4 regions of the Azospirillum lipoferum 4B genome follow, and region 1 is predicted to be linked to each of the others. Evidence: predicted binding sites of a transcription regulator. Region 1 holds the regulator's gene; each other region holds the start of a gene.
The links. The regulator PhoB, encoded in region 1, activates phosphate uptake and scavenging genes when phosphate is short. The targets are predictions, from matches to a motif close to TNTCATAAAACTGTCA.

Region 2: a site for PhoB is predicted at 2,624-2,639, ahead of AZOLI_RS25180 (DUF47 domain-containing protein). Genes of this name have one in related genera too.
Region 3: a site for PhoB is predicted at 1,718-1,733, ahead of ugpB (sn-glycerol-3-phosphate ABC transporter substrate-binding protein UgpB). Genes of this name have one in related genera too.
Region 4: a site for PhoB is predicted at 2,023-2,038, ahead of AZOLI_RS06005 (RNA degradosome polyphosphate kinase). Genes of this name have one in related genera too.

What each region holds. Positions count from the first base shown of each region.
Region 1 is NC_016622.1:2,824,192-2,828,400, reverse strand. It holds gene pstA (phosphate ABC transporter permease PstA) at 1-889, shown strand, start outside; gene pstB (phosphate ABC transporter ATP-binding protein PstB) at 1,017-1,763, shown strand; gene phoB (phosphate regulon transcriptional regulator PhoB) at 1,873-2,577, shown strand; gene AZOLI_RS13115 (SAM hydrolase/SAM-dependent halogenase family protein) at 2,693-3,421, shown strand; gene AZOLI_RS13110 (Bax inhibitor-1/YccA family protein) at 3,502-4,209, opposite strand, start outside.
Region 2 is NC_016587.1:208,097-212,305, forward strand. It holds gene AZOLI_RS25165 (response regulator) at 1-366, shown strand, start outside; gene AZOLI_RS25170 (hypothetical protein) at 399-713, opposite strand; gene AZOLI_RS25175 (inorganic phosphate transporter) at 879-1,892, opposite strand; gene AZOLI_RS25180 (DUF47 domain-containing protein) at 1,903-2,547, opposite strand; gene AZOLI_RS25185 (hypothetical protein) at 2,802-3,311, shown strand; gene lysA (diaminopimelate decarboxylase) at 3,386-4,209, opposite strand, start outside.
Region 3 is NC_016622.1:514,137-518,345, forward strand. It holds gene AZOLI_RS02390 (ATP-binding response regulator) at 61-1,662, shown strand; gene ugpB (sn-glycerol-3-phosphate ABC transporter substrate-binding protein UgpB) at 1,961-3,313, shown strand; gene ugpA (sn-glycerol-3-phosphate ABC transporter permease UgpA) at 3,582-4,209, shown strand, end outside.
Region 4 is NC_016622.1:1,306,308-1,310,516, forward strand. It holds gene AZOLI_RS06005 (RNA degradosome polyphosphate kinase) at 1-1,924, opposite strand, end outside; gene AZOLI_RS06010 (SixA phosphatase family protein) at 2,115-2,633, shown strand; gene AZOLI_RS06015 (CYTH and CHAD domain-containing protein) at 2,750-4,209, shown strand, end outside.

The DNA of each region.
Region 1 (4,209 bases):
GGTCGGCACCACCCTGACCGTCTGGGTGCGCGCCGACGACGAGATCGACCAGCTGGTGAAGGGCCGCTACCGCCGCGACCTGCCGGAGAGCGAGCGTGGGCTCAGCGATGCCAAGATCGCCGCGGCCGATGCGTTGCTGGCCTCCGGCGCGCTGGCGCAGGGCTTCAACACCACCCTGTTCACCGCCGGCGACAGCCGCGAGCCGGAACAGGCAGGCATCGGCGGCGCCATCGTCGGTTCGCTGCTGACGCTCCTGGTGACCATGGCGCTGTCGGTGCCGGTCGGCATCTCCGCCGCGGTCTATCTGGAGGAGTTCGCGCCGAAGAACCGCTGGACCGACCTGATCGAGGTGAACATCAACAACCTCGCCGCGGTGCCGTCGATCATCTTCGGCCTGCTGGGTCTTGCCGTTTTCCTGGGTTTCTTCGGCATGCCGCGTTCGGCGCCGCTGGTCGGTGGGCTGGTGATGGCGCTGATGACGCTGCCGGTGATCATCATCTCGGCCCGCGTCGCGCTGAAGGCGGTGCCGCCGTCGATCCGCGAGGCGGCGCTGGGCATCGGCGCCTCGCCCTTGCAGACGGTTCTGCACCATGTGCTGCCGCTGGCGATGCCCGGCATCCTCACCGGCACCATCATCGGCATGGCCCGCGCGCTGGGCGAGACGGCACCGCTGCTGATGATCGGCATGGTCGCCTTCATCGTCGACGTGCCCCATGGGCTGACCGACAGTGCCACGGTGCTGCCCGTTCAAATCTACATGTGGGCCGACAGCCCGGAGCGTGCCTTCACCGAACGCACCTCGGCGGCGATCCTGATCCTGCTCGGCGTCCTGATCCTGCTGAACGGGACGGCCGTGATCCTGCGCAAGATTTTCGAGAGACGGTGGTGAGCGCCCCATGAGCATTACGAGCGGCATCCCGAGCGGCATCCCGAGTCCGCTGAAGCTGCGGCCCCGCGGCGACCAGCGCCCCGGTCAACACCCTGGGCAGCAGTCCGGTGCCGTCCTGCCCAACAAGATGACCGCCCGCGGGGTGAAGGTGTTCTACGGTGCCAAGCAGGCGCTGAAGGGCATCGACCTCGACATCCACGAGAGCCGGGTGCTGGCGCTGATCGGCCCGTCCGGCTGCGGCAAGTCGACCTTCCTGCGCTGCCTGAACCGGATGAACGACACCGTCGAGGGCTGCCGGGTCGAGGGACGGATCGCGCTGGACGGCGAGGACGTCTACGGCAAGGCGGTCGATGCGGTGCAGCTGCGCGCCCGCGTCGGCATGGTGTTCCAGAAACCGAACCCGTTTCCGAAGTCGATCTACGACAACATCGCCTATGGTCCGCGCATTCACGGCCTGGCTTCCGGCCGCGACGAGCTGGACGAGGTGGTGCAGAGTTCGCTGAAGCGCGCCGGCCTGTGGGGCGAGGTGAAGGACCGCCTGCGCGAGCCCGGCACCAGCCTGTCCGGCGGCCAGCAGCAGCGGCTGTGCATCGCCCGCGCCATCGCCGTCAGCCCCGAGGTGATCCTGATGGACGAGCCCTGCTCGGCGCTCGACCCCATCGCGACCGCCCATATCGAGGAGCTGATCGACGAGCTGCGGGCCAACTACACCATCGTCATCGTCACCCACAACATGCAGCAGGCCGCCCGCGTGTCGCAGCGCACCGCCTTCTTCCATCTGGGCGAGATGGTGGAGTGCGACGACACCGAGGAAATCTTCACGAACCCGCGCGACGAGCGCACCCAGGGCTACATCACCGGCCGCTACGGCTGAGAGCCCTGCTCCTAAAAGCCTTGCCTGATTTTGCGCCCCTTCCCTCCTTTGTTGAAAAGGCTGTCCCATGCCGGTTAACGTCGAGACGCGCGCTGTGAACGGAGCCTCCATGAACGCGGCCCTGAAGCCGCTCGTCCTGGTCGTCGAGGACGAGGCCGACATTCTGACGCTGTTGAAGTACAACCTGGAAAAGGAAGGCTTCCGCGTCGCCACCGCCAGCGACGGCGAGGAGGCCCTGCTGGCCGCCGGCGAACAGACGCCGCACATCGTGCTGCTCGACTGGATGCTACCGCTGATGAGCGGGCTGGAGGTCTGCCGCCAGCTGCGCCGCAACGCCAAGACCCGCGACATCCCGATCATCATGCTGACCGCCCGCGGCGAGGAAGGCGACCGGGTGCGCGGCCTGAATTCCGGCGCCGACGACTACATCACCAAGCCCTTCTCCCCGACCGAGCTGGTGGCCCGCATGCGCGCGGTCCTGCGCCGCGCCTCGCCCGGCATGACGGACGAGGTGCTGACCTTCGCCGACGTGACGATGGATCTGGCCGCCCACCGCGTACGCCGCAATGGGCGCGACGTACATCTCGGTCCGACGGAATTCCGCCTGCTGCGCCACTTCATGCAGCATCCCGGCCGCGTCTTCTCGCGCGAACAGCTGCTCGATCTGGTGTGGGGCCATGACGTGTACGTCGAGCCGCGCACGGTCGACGTACACATCCGCCGCCTGCGCAAGGCGATGAACGAAGAGGAAGAACTGGATCTGATCCGCACCGTGCGGTCGGCAGGCTACGCGCTGGATACGAAGTCGATGTGATTCGGGGTCAGATCCCCGCCTAACCTCCCCCGCACAAGCACTTGTCCCCTCCCCCGCCCAGCGGGGGAGGGTTAGGGTGGGGGCAAGACCGCCGACACTGGTGAGAATGCCCTCCATGATCCTGCTCTTCACCGACTTCGGCCTCTCCGGCCCCTACACCGGCCAGATGAAGGCGGTGCTGGCGCAGCAGGCGCCAACCGTCCCGGTCATCGACCTGTTCGCCGACGCCCCCGCCTTCGACCCGCAGCTGTCGGCCTACCTTCTGGCCGCCTACGCCCCGGCCTTCCCCGCCGGCAGCGTCTTTCTCTGCGTCGTCGATCCGGGTGTCGGCACCGACCGGCGGCCGGTGATGGTGGAGGCCGATGGGCGGTGGTTCGTCGGCCCCGACAACGGCCTCTTCGCCCTGATCGCCCGCCGCGCAACGTCGCTAAAGGCCTGGACCATCGACTGGATTCCGGACCGGCTGTCCGCCAGCTTCCACGGCCGCGACCTGTTCGCCCCCGTGGCCGCCGATCTGGCGACCGGCCGGCCGGTGCAGCGCAGCCGCCTCACCCTCGCTGCCATCGACCGCCCCGACTGGCCGGACGAGCTGGCGCGCATCGTCTATGTCGATGTCTACGGCAACGCCATGACCGGCATGCGGGCGTCCACCCTGCCCGCCGCCGCCATGCTGACCGCCGCCGGCACCCGCATCGCCCGCGCCCGCACCTTCGGCGCCGTCGGGCCGGGCGAGCCGCTGTGGTACGAGAACTCCAACGGGCTGGCCGAGATCGCCGTCAACCGCGGGCGGGCCGATCAAGCGCTTGGTCTCAAGGTCGGCGATGCGGTGACGGTCGGGTCCTGAAAAGAAAACCGCCCGGAAGCGGGTGCTTCCGGGCGGCTGCTGTATTGATGCGATGCTTGTCCGATCAGGCGTCTTCAGGCTCAGTCGTTGTTGCGCTGACCCAGGAACTGCAGCAGGAACTGCAGCAGGAACTGGAACAGGTTGATGAAGTCCAGGTACAGCGTCAGGGCGCCCATCAGGGCCAGCTTGCCGGTGCTCTCGTGATCGTAGCCCTCGGCGTAGCTTTCCTTGATCGCCTGGGTGTCGTAGGCGGTCAGGCCGGTGAAGATCAGCACGCCGATGGCGGAGATCGCGAAGTGCAGGGCTGGCGACTGGAAGAAGATGTTCGCCAAGCCGGCGATCACCAGACCGATGACGCCCATCATCAGGAACGAGCCCATCTTCGACAGGTCGGCCTTCGTGGTGTAGCCGTACAGGCTCATCGCCAGGAAGGTCGCGGCGGTGACGAAGAAGGTCAGCGCGATCGACGCCCCGGTGAAGACCAGGAAGATGGCCGACATCGACAGGCCCATCGCGCCGCAGTAGGCCCAGAAAATCATCTGTGCCGATGCGAAGGACAGGCGCTGGATGCCGAAGGACAGCACCATCACGAACGCCAGCGGGGCCAGCATCACCACCCACTTCAGCGGAGTGCCGAAGATGGCCGCCATCATGGCCGGGCTGGACGACACGAGCGCGGCGACCAGGCCCGTCAGGATCAGGCCGGCGCCCATGTAGTTGTACACGCGCAGCATGTGCTGGCGCAGGCCTTCGTCGAAGTATCCCCGATCTGTCGCGCGGCCTGCGGT
Region 2 (4,209 bases), on a different replicon from region 1:
CTGTCGATCAACCGCGAACTGCTGGCGGCCCTGTTCCGCGACAGCGGCTATGGCATCGATCTGGTTGCCGACGGTGCCGAGGCGGTGGAGGCGGTGCGGGCCGGCGACTATGATGTGGTGCTGATGGACGTGCAGATGCCGGGCATGGACGGGCTTGAGGCCAGCCGGGCCATCCGCGCGATGCCGCCGCCCCGCGGCGATGTGCCGATCCTGGCGCTGACCGCCGGCTCATCCGAAGAGGAACGGCGCCAATGCCGCGAGGCCGGCATGAACGGGCATATCGGCAAGCCCTATGACCGCGAGATCCTGCTGCGTCAGGTCGCCCGCACCCTGGCATCCGGCCGCAGCCGCACGGGCGTCGCGTAAACGGTCGTGGACAGCCCTCAGGGCCGCTCGACTCAAGGCTGCTCGAACACCTGCGGGAAATGGGCGAGGCGGCGGCCGAACAGGCTTTGCGCCGTGGCCTCTCCCGAGGTCGAGGTCTGGACCTGGGTCATCGCGGCCGGCATCACCGCAGGCATCGCCGGGGTGGCGGGCAGGGCGCGCGCGGAGGTCGGGCGGGACCGGCGTTCGGACTTCTCGGGCGGGGCGTAGAAATGAAGGGTCAGCTGGCCGTCGGCTTCCGCCGCATAGGGCAAGCCGGGGGCCGTCCGGCGTTCGGCGCCGGGAAGCACATACTGCTCGCCTTGGTCGGTGCGTTCGATATGCGGCATGACCGGTATCCTGTCTCCACCGTACCGATCCTGCCGTTCCCGCCCTTCCGGGTCAAGGCCGCGCTGCTGAACGAAGGGTTTATCCGTTCGCGTCGTGTTCCTGCCCCCGATTCCCCGCCCCGGCCGCCCCTCCCGGTTACCCATCCGGGCGGGCCGGCGGCGTGCCTACGGGCGCAGCAGGCCGGCCACCAGCAGGTAGGACAGGGCGGCGACGATGCCGGAGGCGGGAATCGTCAACACCCAGGCCCAGACGATTCGGCCGGCCAGACCCCAGCGCACCGCCGAGGTGCGGCGGGCGGAGCCGACGCCGACGATGGCGCCGGTGATGGTGTGGGTGGTCGAAACCGGAATGCCCAGCCACGTCGCGCCGAACAGCGTGATGGCGCCCGCGGTCTCGGCGCAGAAGCCCTGATAGGGCTTCAGGTCGGTGATGCGCGAGCCCATGGTGCGGACGATGCGCCAGCCGCCCATCATGGTGCCCAGCCCCATCGCCGCCTGACAGGTGATGATGACCCAGAAGGGCACGTAGAAGGTATCGCCCAGCATGCCCTGGCTGAACAGCAGGACGGCGATGATGCCCATCGTCTTCTGCGCGTCGTTGCCGCCATGGCCCAGGCTGTAGAGTGCGGCGGAGACGAGCTGGAGATGGCGGAACTGTCGGTCGACCGTGAAGGGGGCGGCGCGGCGCAGCACCCAGGACACCACCAGCATCAGCAGCAGGGCCAGCAGCAGGCCGATGCCCGGCGACAGCACGATGGCGACCGCCGTCTTGGTGAAGCCGCTGGCGATGATGGCGCCGAAGCCGGCCTTGGCGATGCCGGCCCCGGCGATGCCGCCGACCAGCGCATGGGACGACGAGGACGGCAGCCCGAGATACCAGGTGATCAGGTTCCAGCCGATGGCGCCGATCAGCGCCGCCAGGATCACCGCCGGGTCCATCACCAGCGGATCGACCAGACCGGTGCCGATGGTGGTGGCGACATGCAGGCCGAAGAACAGGAAGGCGATGAAGTTGAAGAAGGCCGCCCACAGCACGGCCAGCTTGGGCGACAGCACGCGGGTCGACACCACGGTGGCGATGGAGTTCGCCGCGTCGTGCAGGCCGTTGATGAAGTCGAAGGCGAGCGCCACGAAGACGATGAAGACGATCGCCGGCAGGGCGAGCTGGAGGGCGTCCATTGCCGCCGCCTCAGACCTGATCGAGCGTGATGCCCGCGACCAGGTCGCCGACGTCGTCGCAGCGGTCGGTCACCGCCTCCAGCATCTCGTACAGCTCGCGCCGGCCGAGGAAGGCGATCATGTCCGGCTTCTCGGCGATCAGCGACTGCAGCGCGTCGCGCAGCACGTCGTCGGCCTCGTCCTCCAGGTCGGACATGCGGCCGCAGAGATGGTCGATGCGCTCCGCATTGCGGGCGATGGCGCCCAGCAGCGGCATCAGCTCCACCATCACGTCGGCCTGCTGGCGGATCAGGACGACGAAGCGGCGCATCGGCTCGTCGAACGTTTCGATGCCGTAGAGGCCGGCATGGCGCGGCACCTCGTCCATCAGGTCGATGGCGTCGTCCAGCGCGTTGATCAGCGACAGGATGTCCGACCGGTCGAAGGGGGTGATGAAGGCGCGGTGCAGGTCGCGCCCGGCATCCTTGGCGATGCGGTCGGCGTCCTTCTCCACCCGCTTCAGCGCCGCGATCTTCTGCGCCCGCTCCTCTGGCCCTGCGTCCATCACCGCTTCCAGCGCGGCGGCTGCGGCCACGATGTGGCGGGCCTGCTCGACGAACTGGTCGACGAAGCGTTCCTCCTTCGGCATCAGCGAACGGAAAGCGCGCAGCAGCATGGGACGGTGACTCGCGGTGACTGGGGTGATTTGGCGCCGCTCTTAGCACGCTTCGCCGCGCGGTGCAGCGGCGCTTTGTCATGTAACAGTCATGAAACAGTCATCCGGTAGCAAAATCGCCACAGGTTGCGGCCCCTGCGCACTTTCCAGACACGTGACGGAATGATCCGGATCGGCTGTACGGGGCCATGGAAAGGGGGATGCCGCCTCCCCAAATGACCGTCAGGCCCCCTCAAGACCGCAGGTTTGCCCGCATGACGTGCCCATCCAGCCCCATCCGCCGCCTTGCCGTGCCGGCCCTGGCGGTCCTGCTGCTCTCAACCGCCCCGCTGCAGGCGCAGACGGCGGCGCCGGCGGATCCCGCCGGGCGTTGCAGCCCGACCGTCTCGGCCGCGCTCAGCACATGGGACGCCGGCCTGGCGACGGCGGAGCGGTTCGGCGACAGGGCGGTGGCGCTGGCGCGCGAGAAGGGGCGGGAGTATCTGCTGCCTCTGCTGGGCATCGACCCGAAGACGGCGCCGCCCGACGCCGGGAACGGCGGGACGGCCGACGATGTCGGCCGCGCGCTGCAGGAAAGCCGCGACGATCCCAAGCGGCGCGCCGAACTCTGCGCCGCCATCACCCGCGCTGCCGACGAGGCCAAATCCTCCGCCGGGGCCGGGCTGGATGCGCTGAAACGCGCGCTCGACGGCTGGCAGCTGTCGCCTGGGCCGGTCAATCCGCCGGCCGAGCCCTCCAGGACGGACGGGCTGATCCGCACCTGAGGGGATGGGAAGAGGCCGGAGCCTCTTCCACGGTAACAGCCCCTACAGCCAGAACTCCTTACAGCCAGGACTCCTTACAGCCAGTCGGGCACGCGCTCGGCCGCCAGCATCTCCTCCACCGTCGGGCGGGGGCGGATGACGGAGAAGCGGTCGCCGTTGACCAGCACCTCCGGCACCAGCGGCCGGGTGTTGTAGGTCGAGGCCATCACCGCGCCATAGGCGCCGGCCGACAGGAAGGCGACGAGGTCGTCGTCGGCCAGCGGCGGCAGCGGGCGCTGCACGGCGAAGGTGTCGCCGCTCTCGCACACCGGGCCAACCACGTCGTAGGGCTCCGCCGCGACGCCGTCGGCCGGCTCCGCCACCGGGACGATGCCGTGATAGGCGTCGTAGAGCGACGGCCGGATCAGGTCGTTCATCGCCGCGTCGACGATGGCGAAGCGTCGGTGCAGACCCTGCTTCACATAGATGACGCGGCTGACCAGGATGCCGGCATTGCCGACCAGCGAACGTCCCGGCTCCAGCGTGATGCGGCAGCCGAGATTGCCGGTGATGGAGCGCACCATCGCGGCATAGTCGGCCAGATCGGGCGGCGCCTCGTTCCTGTAGGTGATGCCGAGCCCGCCGCCGAGATCCAGGCGCTGGATGTCGTGGCCGTCCTCGCGCAGCTGGTGCAGCAGCGCCGCCACCCGCTCGTAGGCCGCCCGGAAGGGGGCGAGGTCGGTCAGCTGCGAGCCGATATGGACGGCGATGGCGACCGGCTTGATGCCCGGCAGGTCCGCCGCGCGCCGATAAATCTCGCGCGCGTGGTCGTAGTCGATGCCGAACTTGTTCTCTTTCTTGCCGGTGGAGATCTTGGCGTGGGTCTTGGCGTCGACGTCCGGGTTGACGCGGAAGGCGA
Region 3 (4,209 bases), 680 kb from region 1:
GTTCGAAACGTCTTTTTTTCTTTCTTCGGTCCTCCCCGCAGTTTTGCCGAGTACATGCAAATGACTCTCATCCAAGGACAGGCGCCGAGCCGCGCGGACTGGTTCGACGCCCTGCTGTCGGCCAACGACGCCCCCCATGCGTTGCTTGGCGAGGACGGGTGCGTGCTCGCGGCGAACCGCGCCTTCGCCGACGCTCTTGGACTTGTCCAGGATGCGGTGGAAGGGCGAAGTCTGGCGGAGGGCGGGCTGCCGGCGGGGGCGGTGGACGCGCTCGACGCGCTGCGGCGCCAGGTGCTGGCGACCGGCATACCGGCCAGCTGTGCCGGACCGTTTCCCGGCCTTGGGCGGGCCGTGGCATTGACCCCGGTGCGGGATGCCGGCGGCGCTATTCGCGCGGTGGCGCTGATCGCCGACGCCGGCGCTGCCGCCCTGGCGGAGGCGCGGGCGGAGGCTGCGCAGGCGCGTGCCGATGCGGAGCGCGCCCGCACCGCCAAGGGCAAGTTCCTGTCGGCGGCCAGCCATGACCTGCGCCAGCCCTTTCAGGCGATGCACCTGTTCCACCATCTGCTGATCGGCCGGCTGACCGATCCGACCTCCATCGAGCTGGCGAACAAGCTGGAGCAGGCCATCGTCGGCGGCGAGACCCTGCTGCGCGCCCTGCTGGAGGTATCGGCGCTGGAAGCCGGGCTGGTCACCGCCAAGCCGCAGACCTTCCCGGTCGACGAGCTGCTCGCCAAGATGCTGGAGGAGTTCGGGCCGGAGGCGGAGGCCAAGGGGCTGCGCTTCAACGTCCGTCCGCTCGATGCCCAGGTCACCAGCGATCCCGCGCTGATGGAACGGCTGCTGCGGCCGATCCTGGCGAACGCCCTGCGCTATACCCTGAAGGGCGGCATCCTGCTGGCGGCGCGGCGGCGTGGTGACGCCCTGCGCATCGAGGTGTGGGACACCGGCGTCGGCATCGATCCGGCCAACCATGGCGTGATCTTTGAGGACTTCCACCAGCTCGGCAATCCCGGCCGCGACCGCAAGCAGGGGCTGGGGCTGGGTCTCGCCATCGTGCGGCGGCTGTCGCAGGTGCTGGGGCACCCGGTGACGCTGCGCTCCAGGCTCGGCAAGGGCTCGGTCTTCGCGGTGGAGGTCCCGCTGACCGTTTCCAGCGGCGACCGGTCGGGCGACGAGTCCGCCGACAGCGAACCGGAGCCGGCCGCCGGACCGTCGGCTTCCGCCGCTCCGGCGAAGGCCGGCACGGTGCTGGTGATCGAGGATGACGCCATGCAGCTGGAAGGAATCGGCATGCTGCTGCGCGGCTGGGGCTATGCCGTCATCCCCGCCCGCGGCATCGTCGAGGCCTGCGCCGAGCTGGACAGTGCCGCCACCGCTCCGGACCTCGTGCTGTCCGACCTGCGCCTGTCGGGGCTGGAGACCGGCATCGACGCCATCCAGGCGGTGCGCGCCCGCTGCGGCCGGCGCGTGCCGGGCGTGATCGTGACCGGCGATACCGACCCCGACCGGCTGCGCAGCGTCGACCGAAGCGGCCTGCCCCTGGTCCATAAGCCCTGCGATCCCCGGGCGCTGCGCCGCCTGCTCTGCTGCTGCATGAACGCGGATGCCGGACCCGCTCCGAATGGCGGGAACCGGCCGGATGCCCCCTGTTCGCGTTAGCCTTTCCGCGCCGACGCGTTTTCGCTCTGCAACATTCCGGCCGACAGCTTTCCCGCGCCATCGAACTGTAATGCGGCGTCTTGACAGACCCGGCCATGCGTGGGCAGTGTGACGCTTAGTGCAACCAAACAATTTCGGAAGCGATCATCCGGTTATCGGTGCTTTTCGCAAGCGCAAACAGATGGCCGACACATGGCCGTATGCGCCTGCCACCAAAACTTCACGAAAGCGTCGCGGGACGGCAACCCAATGCCCTCATGACAACCGCGAACCATACCGGGACAGGGAGACCCACCGCATGTTGACCCGCCGCAAGCTTGCCCTCCTGACGGGCGCCGCCACCACCACCGCGCTGCTGTTCGCCGCGCTGCCGGGCTCCGCGCTGGCGCAAGGCAAGACGGTGATCGATTTCTGGCATGGCCTGCCGCAGCCGCTGGGCGGTCAGCTGGAACAGGTCGTCAAGGAGTTCAACGACAGCCAGCAGGCGGTGCAGGTCAACGCCTCCTACAAGGGCGCCTATCCCGAGACGATGCAGGCCGCCATCGCCGCCTTCCGCGCCGGCAACGCGCCGCACGTCGTCCAGATGTTCGAGGTCGGAACCGCTACCATGATGGCCGCCGGCCCGGCGGTGAAGCCGGTCTACCAGCTGATGCAGGAGACGGGGGCGGCCTTCGACGCCAATGCCTATATCCCGGCGGTGAAGGGCTACTACTCGTCCACGGACGGCAAGATGATGGCGCTGCCGTTCAACAGCTCCAGCACCATCATGTTCTACAACAAGGACGCCTTCCAGAAGGCCGGCCTCGACCCGAACAAGCCGCCGGCGACCTGGCCGGAGATGATCGAGGCGACGAAGAAGCTGAAGGCCTCGGGCTCCACCTGCCCCTTCACCACCTCCTGGCCGGTGTGGGCACAGTTCGAACAGCTGGGCGCCATCCACAACACGCCCTTCGCCAGCCAGGCCAACGGCTTCGACGGGCTGAACGCCGAGCTGAAGATCGACGCCCCGCTCTACGTCAAGCATGTGCAGACGCTGATCGACATGCAGAAGGAGGGGCTGTTCAAGTATGGCGGCCGCGACAACAAGCCGGACGCCCTGTTCCCGTCGGGCGAATGCGCGATGATCCACGGCTCGTCCGGCCTGCGCAGCCGCATCATGAAGGAGGCGACCTTCGCCTGGGGTGCCGCCCCGCTGCCCTACTGGCCGGAATTCGCCAAGGACGGCCCGAAGAACAGCATCATCGGCGGCGCCGCCTTCTGGGTCATGACCTCGCCCAAGCGCACGCCTGCCGAATACAAGGCGGTGTCGCAGTTCTTCAGCTACCTCGCCCGGCCGGAGGTCGACGCGAAGTGGCACATGGACACCGGCTATGTCCCGGTGACGATGAAGGGCTTCGAACTGACCAAGGCCCAGGGCTATTACGAGAAGAACCCCGGCGCCGACGTCCCGGCCGCCCAGCTGACCCGCACGCCGACCACCGAGAACAGCATGGGCCTGCGGCTGGGCAACCTGCCGGAAATCCGCAACATCATCCAGGAAGAGCTTGAGAAGGCCTTCCAGGGCCAGCAGGACGCCAAACAGGCGCTGGACTCCGCGGTAAAGCGCGGCAACGCCGTGCTGCGCAACTTCGAGCGCGCCAACAAGGGTTGATCGGCTGAGCGACCCCAGGATCCCCTCTCCCCCCGCTCACGCGCAAACTTCGTTTGCGCTGACGCGACAGGCGGACCTCCGGTCCGCCGAAAGCGGGGAGAGGGTTAGGGTGAGGGGGATGCGCGGCGTGGCTTTACAAGAATTGTGGCGCTTCGATCTTCCCCCAATCCACTCCATGCCTCCCCCTCACCCCGACCCTCTCCCCGGGGGGTGAGAGGGGGATAAGGCGGCCCCCAAACGTTACGCACAACCCACGAAAGACCATCCTTTGCAGCGTCGCGTGACTTTCGACAACCGGCTGCTGCCCTACCTGCTGCTCGCGCCGCAGGTGGCGGTGACGCTGGTGTTCTTCATCTGGCCGGCGGCCCAGGCGGTCTGGCAGTCGGTGCATCTGCAGGACGCCTTCGGCATCCGCAGCGAATTCGTCTGGTTCGAGAACTTCGAACATGTGCTGACCGACCCGAACTATCTCGACACGCTGAAGGTCACCGTCGTCTTCAGTGTCGCGGTGACCGTGCTGTCGATGGGCACGGCGCTGTTGCTGGCGGTGCTGGCCGATTCCAAGATCAAGGGTGCGCGCGCCTACAAGACGCTGCTGATCTGGCCTTACGCCCTGGCGCCGGCCGTCGCCGCGGTGCTGTGGATGTTCATCTTCAATCCCGACATCGGGTCCTTCGGCCGGGCGCTGAAGTCGCTGGGCTATGACTGGGACTACCGGCTGAACGGCGGGCAGGCGCTGTGGATGGTCATCATGGCCGCCAGCTGGAAGCAGGTGGCCTACAACTTCATCTTCTTCCTGGCCGGCCTGCAGGCGATCCCGCGCTCGGTGATGGAGGCGGCCGCCATCGACGGCGCCGGTCCGGTGCGGCGCTTCTGGACCATCACCTTCCCGCTCT
Region 4 (4,209 bases), 1.5 Mb from region 1:
TCGGGTTCTCGATGGGCACCAGCGTCTCGATCCGGCGATCCAGGTTACGGGTCATCCAGTCGGCCGAGGAGATGAAGATCTTGGCCTGGTTGCTGGGCATGGGATGGCCGTTGCCGAAGCAGATGACGCGGCCATGCTCCAGGAAGCGGCCGACGATGCTGCGCACCCGGATGTTCTCCGACAGCCCCTTCACCCCCGGCCGCAGGCAGCAGATGCCGCGGATGATCATGTCGATCTGCACCCCGGCCTGGGATGCCTTGTACAGCTTGTCGATGATGACCGGATCGACCAGGGAGTTCAGCTTCACCCAGATCGAGGCCGGACGGCCGGCGGCGGCGTGGGCGATCTCCCCCTCGATCAGGTCGGACAGGCGCTGGCGCAGGGTGATCGGCGCGATGGCGATCTTCTCCAGAACCTTGGGCGTGGCATAACCGGTCATGAAGTTGAACATGACGGCGGCGTCATGGCACAGCGCCGGGTCGCAGGTGAAGAAGGACAGGTCGGTGTAGATCTTCGCGGTGATCGGGTGATAGTTGCCGGTCCCGAAATGGACGTAGCTGCGCAGCGCCTTCTTCTCGCGCCGCACCACCAGCGATACCTTCGCATGCGTCTTCAGATCGACGAAGCCGTAGACCACCTGGGCGCCGGCGCGTTCCAGGTCGCGCGCCCAGCGGATGTTGGCCTCCTCGTCGAAGCGCGCCTTCAGTTCGACCAGCGCGGTCACCGACTTGCCGGCCTCCGCCGCCTCGATCAGGGCGGCGACGATGGGGCTGTCCTTGCTGGTGCGGTAGAGCGTCTGCTTGATCGCCACCACCTGCGGGTCGCGCGCCGCCTGACGGATGAACTGCACCACCACGTCGAAGGATTCGTAGGGGTGGTGGACGACGATGTCCTTGTGGCGGATCGCCGCGAAGCAATCGCCGCCGAAATCGCGGATCCGCTCGGGGAAGCGGGCGTTGAAGGGGCGGAAGACCAGATCGGGGCGCTCGTCGACGATCAGCTGCTTGGTGTCGGTCAGGCCGATCAGCCCGTCGAGGATGAAGACGTCGTCCGACGCCACGTTCAGCTCATGGCGCAGGAAATCGCGCAGGTCGGCCGCCATGCCGCTGTCGGTCGCCAGCCGGATGACGCTGCCGCGGCGGCGGCGCTTCAGCGCGCTCTCGAAGGTGCGGACCAGATCCTCCGCCTCTTCCTCGATCTCGATCTCGCTGTCGCGCAGGACGCGGAAGACGCCGTGCGCCTTGACCTGGAACGGAGGGAACAGGCGGTCGATGAACTGCATCACCACCTTTTCCAGCTGGATGAAACGGATGTCCGACCCCGGCAGGCGCATGAACCGTTCCAGCTGCGTGGGCAGCGGCACCAGCGCGTCGATATGCCGGCCCTTGACCGGATCGTGCAGCTGCAGCGCCAGCGAGAATCCCAGGTTCGGCAGGAACGGGAAGGGGTGGGCCGGGTCGACCGCGATGGGCGTCAGAATCGGGAAGATGTCGTCGAGGAACCTGGCCTCCAGCCAGTCCATCTCGCCTTCGCTGAGGTCGCTGGGATCGACGACGGAGATCCCGGCCTCGCGCAGCTCGCCCTTCAGGGTGCGCCACATCGTCTGCTGGCTGTCCATCAATGCGGCGATGCGCTGCTTGACCGCGGTCAGCTGCTGGGCCGGCGTGAGATTCTCGGGGCTGGGCGCCTTGACCCCGGCGGCCACCTGCCCTTTCAGGCCGGCGACGCGGACCATGTAGAATTCGTCGAGGTTGCTGGCGGAAATCGACAGGAAGCGCAGCCGCTCCAGCAGCGGATGGTTCGGATTGGCGGCTTCGTCCAGGACGCGCTGGTTGAATGCCAGCCACGACAACTCTCGATTGATGAAGCGTTCGGGAGCGTTGGGCTCGATGCCGACCGACTCGAGTTCCTGGAGATGCGTCACGTCAACCTCTGAAATCTTGGGGCCCCGTCTGCCCTGGGCCGCGATGCGAGGCCTTGGGCAACCGTCATATGGTGGGAAGACACAGTATCTCATATGCGTTACGGTTTCAGGACTCCCATTTGGCGATGTTTCGAGCCATATCCCACCCCTCCCCCGCCTCACGGCCTGTCCAATACGACCGAACCCCGCCATGAAGACGCTGTTCCTGCTGCGCCATGCCAAATCCTCCTGGGACGATCCGTCGCTGGGGGATCACGACCGGCCCCTGAACGCCCGTGGGGAGAAGGCGGCGTCGCTGGTCGGCGGCCATCTCGCCAGGCATCACGCCCACATCGACCTCGTCCTGTGCTCGACCGCGGTCCGGGCGGTGGAAACGCGCAAGCGGGTCATGACGGCCATGGGCGCGCCCTACCCGCCGGTGGAACATGAACGCGGCCTGTATCTCTGCGGTGCCCGCACGTTGCTGGAGCGGCTGCGCGACGTGCCGGACAAGGTGACCGGCGTGATGCTGGTGGCCCACAATCCGGATTTGCACGAACTGGCGAACGCACTGGCCGGCAGCGGCGATCATAACCTGCGCCACGATCTGGCCGACAAGTTTCCGACCGGCGCCTGCGCCGTCCTGGTCTTCGAAACCCTGCATTGGGCGGAGCTGGAGCTTGGCGCCGGCCGGCTGGCCGATTTTGTGCAGCCGCGTAAACTCTCTTAACCTGCGGCGGCGGTTGGAGTATCCACGGAGCCACCTGTTCAATTCCAGGCCGCATTGGCCACCGGGCCATTTTGGCCGCCAGGCCATCTCGGCCGGATTCGGGAGGATGCCGACCCTTGCCACCCGCCATTCCGCCCGCCAACCCGTCCACCGCCCCCGATGCGCAGCCCTCCGCCCCCGCCTTCCGCGAGGTGGAGCTGAAACTCCATGCGGCCTCGGCGGATCTGGCGCGGGTCGCCTCGCTGCCGGCTCTGCTGGCGCTGGCCGACGGGCCGGCGACGACCCGGCGCCTGCGCACCGCCTATTTCGACACGCCGGACCTGAAGCTGGCGGCCAACGGCGTGGCGCTGCGCGTGCGGCAGGAGGGCGACCGCTTCGTCCAGACGCTGAAGACGGTCAACAGCGCCAGCCCCGGCGATTCCGCCGCGGTCGCGGTGCGGCGGGAGTGGGACTGGATCGTCGCGGGCGAAGCGGTGGACCGCGGCGTGCTGACCGATCCCGGCGTCGCCGGTCTGGTGCCGGCGGCGGCACTCGACGAGCTGGACTGCCTGTTCATCACCGATTTCCAACGCACCACCCTGCTGCTCCGTCCCGATCCGCTGACGGCGGTCGAGATGGCGGTCGACGACGGGCGGGTTTATGCCGGCGGCAAATCGCTGCCGATCAGCGAGGTGGAACTGGAGCTGAAAGCCGGAAAGGTCGCCAGCCTGTTCGATCTGGCGCTGACCCTGCAGGCCGCCATCCCCATGCGGATCGGCAATGACAGCAAGGCGGAGGCCGGGCTTCGGCTGGTCACCGGCAAGGCGCCCGGACCGGTGGAGGCCGAGCCGCTGGGCCTGTCCCCCCTGACCACGGTGGCCGAGGCCTATCGCCACATCCTGCGCCAGGCCCTGCGCCAGTTCCTCGCCAACGAGGCCTGCGCGCTCGGCGGCAGCGATGTGGAGGGGCTGCACCGGATGAGAATCGCGCTGCGCCGGCTGCGCACCGCACACCGCCTCTTCGCGCCGCTGATCGCCTCCCCCGAAGCCGACCGGCTGGTGGAGGAGAGCCGGGCGCTGGCGAAGCGGCTTGGGCCGGCGCGGGGCTGGGACGTGCTGATGTCCGGCGTCGTCGATCCGCTTCTCGCCGACTCCACCGCGCTGCCGGGCATCGACCGCGCGGCGCTGGAGCGGCTGGCTTCCCTCGCCCGCTCGTCCGGGGCCGGTCCGGCGCGGGAAGCCATGGCGGCGATCCTGGCGCCCGGCTGCACCACCATGGTGCTGGCGCTCGGCGCGTGGCTGGAGCATGGCCGCTGGATGTCGGAGGCCGAGGGCGACCGCCGCGCCATGCTGTCGGCGCCGGTCGCCTCGCTTGCCGGCGGCTGGCTGTCCGACCGCATGGCGAAGCTCGGCAAGACGGCCAAGCCGCCGGAGGACGCCAAAGGCCGCGACAAGCTGCGCCGCCGGCTGCGCAGCCTGCGCTACACCGCCGATTTCTTCCGCGGCCTGTATCCGGAGGCCGCCGCCCTGCCCTTCTTCGCGGCGCTGGAACCGCTGCAGGCGGCGCTGGACGCCGAACAGGACGCCGTCACCGGCGC